2 regions of the Bacillus sp. NMTD17 genome follow, and region 2 is predicted to be linked to the other one. Evidence: a T-box and tRNA genes for the amino acid it is inferred to sense, from the RefSeq annotation. Region 2 holds a T-box; the other holds one or more tRNA genes.
The links. A T-box is a leader RNA that pairs with one kind of tRNA and senses whether it is charged. The one in region 2 lies ahead of thrS (threonine--tRNA ligase), so its partner is inferred to be a tRNA-Thr.

Region 1 (2,395 bases), on a different contig from region 2:
GCTTTTCGCCCATTAACGAACCAATCAACGCAACAGCTGCCTCGGCTGTTTTATTTTTTTCATCTAATACCGGATTCACCTCAACAAATTCAGCTGAAGTCAAAATACCCGCTTCCTCTAAAAGCTCCATGGCAAGATGACTCTCCCGGTAACTAATGCCACCCGCCACAGGAGTTCCTACACCAGGGCACTCCGCTGGATCTAGTCCGTCTAAATCAAGCGACAGGTGGACACCATCTGTTCTTTCCTTTAAATATGAAATGGCTTCCTCCATCACCCTTGTCATCCCTAAACGATCTATTTCATGCATCGTATACACTTTAATGCCTTTCTCTCTAATCAATGCCCGCTCTCCCTCATCTAAGGATCGAGCACCAATTATAACAACATTCTCAGGCTTCAATTTAGGGGAATAACCACCAATGTTCGTTAAATCAGCATGCCCAAGGCCGAGACTGACTGCAAGCGGCATACCATGTATATTTCCAGAAGGAGAGGTTTCCTCTGTATTTAAATCACCGTGTGCATCATACCAAATGGCACCTAAGTTTTCATAATGCTTGGCTACCCCCGCAAGTGTTCCTATCGCAATGCTGTGATCACCGCCTAAAATGAGCGGGAATGAGCCTGATTGCACAATACTGTCAACCTTCTCAGCTAGCAGCTGATTCGCACTAGCATTCTCCGTTAAATTTTTTAGCTTTTCACTTGTATATAAACCTTTCTCATCATCTCTTTGTTCAACCAAAATATCGCCGAGATCCTCCACATCAAATGAAAGCGATTCCAATTTTTCTTTTACGCCTGCACACCGAATCGCACTCGGTCCCATATCGACGCCCCTTCTCATTTGACCCAAATCCATCGGAACTCCGACAATCGTGACCTTCTTTTGATCTCCCATATGTACATCCCCTTTCCGTTCATGCTTATATTTTACTTTCTCGATGCCTTCTGACTCAACTCAACAATATTTTGAATAGTTATACATTCCGTCTGCCAACATAAAAAAAGACACCTTTTTGAAAAAGGTGTCTTAACTGGGCTAGCTGGATTCGAACCAACGCATGACGGAGTCAAAGTCCGTTGCCTTACCGCTTGGCTATAGCCCAAAAATGGTGGAGGGGGGCGGATTCGAACCGCCGAACCCGGAGGGAGCGGATTTACAGTCCGCCGCGTTTAGCCACTTCGCTACCCCTCCACATATGGAATTGATAAAGAAAAAACAGTGCCGGCAAGAGGACTTGAACCCCCAACCTACTGATTACAAGTCAGTTGCTCTACCAGTTGAGCTACACCGGCATATGGTGGAGGATGACGGGCTCGAACCGCCGACCCTCTGCTTGTAAGGCAGATGCTCTCCCAGCTGAGCTAATCCTCCACATCATGGTGACCCGTACGGGATTCGAACCCGTGTTACCGCCGTGAAAGGGCGGTGTCTTAACCGCTTGACCAACGGGCCAGTTTGTCAAGTTTGCTGTTTCCGTGAAGCTGACAAAAGTTATTATATACAGGTTGTCCCCCTTTTGTAAAGGGGATTTTTATTTTTTTTATTTTCTAATTATTTACCTCCAGTTAGCACAACGTTTCGAGTGAAATATAATTTCAATATTTAAATATAATGTTGAAATTTCATATCACACTGAATATACTGAAAATGAAGAAATAAGGAGGAATGTCGCATGCAGCCATCTCAATTGCGTTCTTTGACAACAGAATCAAGAAACCCTAACACAATGGGAATATCACAAGCAGATCCGCTCGAAATACTCCAGCTGATCAATGAAGAAGATATGAAGGTCGCTCAAGCAGTGAACCGTGTCCTACCACATGTCAAAACAGCAAGTGACTTCGCCTATGAATCCATTTCAAATGGGGGTAGACTCGTTTATTTAGGAGCCGGGACAAGCGGCAGACTTGGCGTGATGGATGCTGTTGAATGTCCCCCTACCTATAGCGTCTCACCTGATGTGATTGTCGGTATCATGGCAGGCGGCGACTCTGCTTTTTCACATGCTGCCGAAGATGTGGAAGACAGTGAAGAAGCCGGCAAACAGGATTTAGTACACATTCACCTGACATCAAAAGATACGGTCGTCGGTATCGCCGCCAGCGGCAGGACACCCTACATCATCGGCGCTTTAAACTACGCTAAATCCATCGGCGCAAAAACAGTAGCCCTCAGCTGCAATGAACAAGCAGAAATTAGCGAGCTGGCAGACTGCGCCATTGAAGTCATTGTAGGACCAGAAGCCATCACTGGGTCAACACGAATGAAAGCCGCATCCGCTCATAAAATGATTTTAAATATGCTTTCCACCTCTGTCATGATCAGACAAGGTAAAGTATATGAAAACCTGATGGTTGATGTAAAAGTCAGCAATCATAAATTAAA
Region 2 (2,395 bases):
CGTGCATTCACGGCAGCTACTTTTTTAGGCTTAATACCGGGTACAGTTGCATTAAATGTCCTTGGCTCAAGCTTTGTCAGCGGCAATTATGCCGCCTTAGTGATCGTTTGTTTGATTTATCTGATCTTTATCTCCGTTCCGCTCATTTTAAAAAGAAAGATGCCTGATTTATTTTAGGCGTCTATTTTTTATGTTTCCCCCATATATATGTAACAGATGTCGTTAGGGGGGACAAACATGCTTGAAATAATCTTTGAAGATGAATATGATACCGCCGCTTTTTTACATCTTGCTGAACACTTGGACAGTCGGCATCACATGTCAATTCAACAAGGGAAAGACCGGCTTCTCATAGAGGCGAAGGAATCAGAAGAAGGACTTGAGCCCATTGTGCGGCCATTACTGGTTCACTTTTTTTTGGAATGCAAAGAAAATGAGCGCATGCGCAGCATCCTTGAAAACACCTATTTATTTAAAGATCCTGAAGAGCAGCACCAAATTCTTTCAATCGCCCACAGTATTATGAACGGGGATTTAGATGATATTCCCGGCATTCATCAAGAACCGTCAAGAGAAGCCCTGTTAACAAAGGAGCTTGAGACCATTTCTTTACAGCAAGGTATTTTTTCAATTGGTTCATTTATGACATTTAGACTGTCAGAGTATGACAGGAGGCTGAAGAACTATGTTGAAGTCTCCATTGAAGAATACAAAATGGAACAAGAATATCAAAACTTCATTCAATCCCTTCGAGACTATGTGATGGCAAGAGAACCTAAGCTCGAAAAAGTACATGTTGTGCATCAGGACCGCCTGATGATTTGGGAATTTCGGTACGCTTCTGAGCGTGATCAAAAACAATACATAGACAGACAGTTTGTAAGAGAGCATCCAATGTATATTGATTCGCAGCTGATTGCACCACTCGTATCCATAGCGCCGCAAAAGATTGACCTATTTACAAATGATACGGGTCACTCGATGGTGCAGACCATTCAAAATATTTTTCAAGAAAGGGTCGAGGTATTCCCGGCTCAATCATTTCAAGAACAGAATGTTCAATTTGTACATGACCATTTGGAACAGAAAAGTGAAAAGCTTTCTTGATTTTCACGAAAAAACGTTTTATAATACGGTGTAACTTCATACAGAGACCGTATTGATAAGGACATGAACAAATGAACACCCGCTTAAAGAGAGGGAAGCCGCGGCTGAAAGCTTCCTAGCAGAGGACCATTTGCTTTACCACCTTTGAACATCAGCTGTGAACTTTTTAGTAATGGCTGACGGGAATTCCCGTTATCGAACCACAAGCCGTGTTTGCTTATGAAAACGTAAGCTGCAAATACGGGAAAAAGGGTGGAACCACGATTCCGTTTATTCAACCTCGTCCCTTTCCAGGGGGCGGGGTTTTTATATTGCCAAAAAAAGGAGTGACCAGAGATGTCAGAACAAATTCAACTTACATTTCCAGATGGAGCAGTCAAGGAGTTTGACAAAACAGCTACAACAGAAGACATCGCGGCATCAATTAGCCCGGGCCTAAAGAAAAAAGCGCTTGCCGGTAAATTGAACGGCAAAGAAATAGATCTGCGTACGCCGCTATTAGAAAGTGGAACAATCGAGATCATCACAGATAAAAGTGAAGAAGCACTCGACATTATGCGCCACAGCACAGCACATTTGCTAGCACAGGCGATCAAACGTCTTTATGGAAAAGAGCATCATGTCCAGTTTGGCGTAGGTCCTGTGATCGAAAATGGTTTCTACTATGATGTCGACATCGATGTTGCCATCACACCTGAAGACTTACCTAAGATTGAAAAAGAAATGAAAAAAATCATTAACAGCAATTTGCCAATTGAGCGAATTGAAGTAACAAGAGAAGAAGCGAAAAAACGCTTTGAAGCGATTGGTGATCAATTGAAGCTTGAGCTGTTAGAGGCGATTCCAGAAGGTGAAGCCGTGACGATTTATGAGCAGGGTGAATTCTTTGACCTCTGCCGCGGCATTCACTTGCCATCAACAGGGAAAATCAAAGAGTTTAAGCTGTTAAGCCTTGCGGGTGCATACTGGAGAGGTGACAGCAACAATCAAATGCTTCAGCGTATTTACGGTACAGCTTTCTTCAGCAAAGAAGATTTAAATGAGCACTTACGCCTGCTTGAAGAAGCGAAAGAACGCGATCACCGTAAACTAGGAAAAGAGCTGAAACTGTTTGCGAACTCTCAAAAGGTAGGTCAAGGTCTACCGCTTTGGCTGCCAAAAGGCGCAACGATCCGCCGTGTTATTGAGCGTTACATTGTCGATAAAGAAGTACGTCTTGGTTATGAGCATGTGTATACACCAGTTCTTGCGAATGTCGAATTGTATAAAACTTCAGGGCACTGGGCGC

Region 1: it encodes a tRNA-Thr, which carries the amino acid that the T-box ahead of thrS (threonine--tRNA ligase) is inferred to sense. The anticodon was not compared.

What each region holds. Positions count from the first base shown of each region.
Region 1 covers NZ_PVRH01000004.1:10,312-12,706, reverse strand. Annotated here, with positions in the region: gene rocF (arginase) at 1-904, opposite strand, end outside; tRNA gene C6347_RS12485 (tRNA-Gln) at 1,041-1,112, opposite strand; tRNA gene C6347_RS12480 (tRNA-Tyr) at 1,117-1,201, opposite strand; tRNA gene C6347_RS12475 (tRNA-Thr) at 1,230-1,302, opposite strand; tRNA gene C6347_RS12470 (tRNA-Val) at 1,306-1,381, opposite strand; tRNA gene C6347_RS12465 (tRNA-Glu) at 1,388-1,462, opposite strand; gene murQ (N-acetylmuramic acid 6-phosphate etherase) at 1,683-2,395, shown strand, end outside.
Region 2 covers NZ_PVRH01000005.1:76,550-78,944, forward strand. Annotated here, with positions in the region: gene C6347_RS14620 (TVP38/TMEM64 family protein) at 1-177, shown strand, start outside; gene ytxC (putative sporulation protein YtxC) at 238-1,107, shown strand; T-box leader at 1,151-1,398, shown strand; gene thrS (threonine--tRNA ligase) at 1,444-2,395, shown strand, end outside.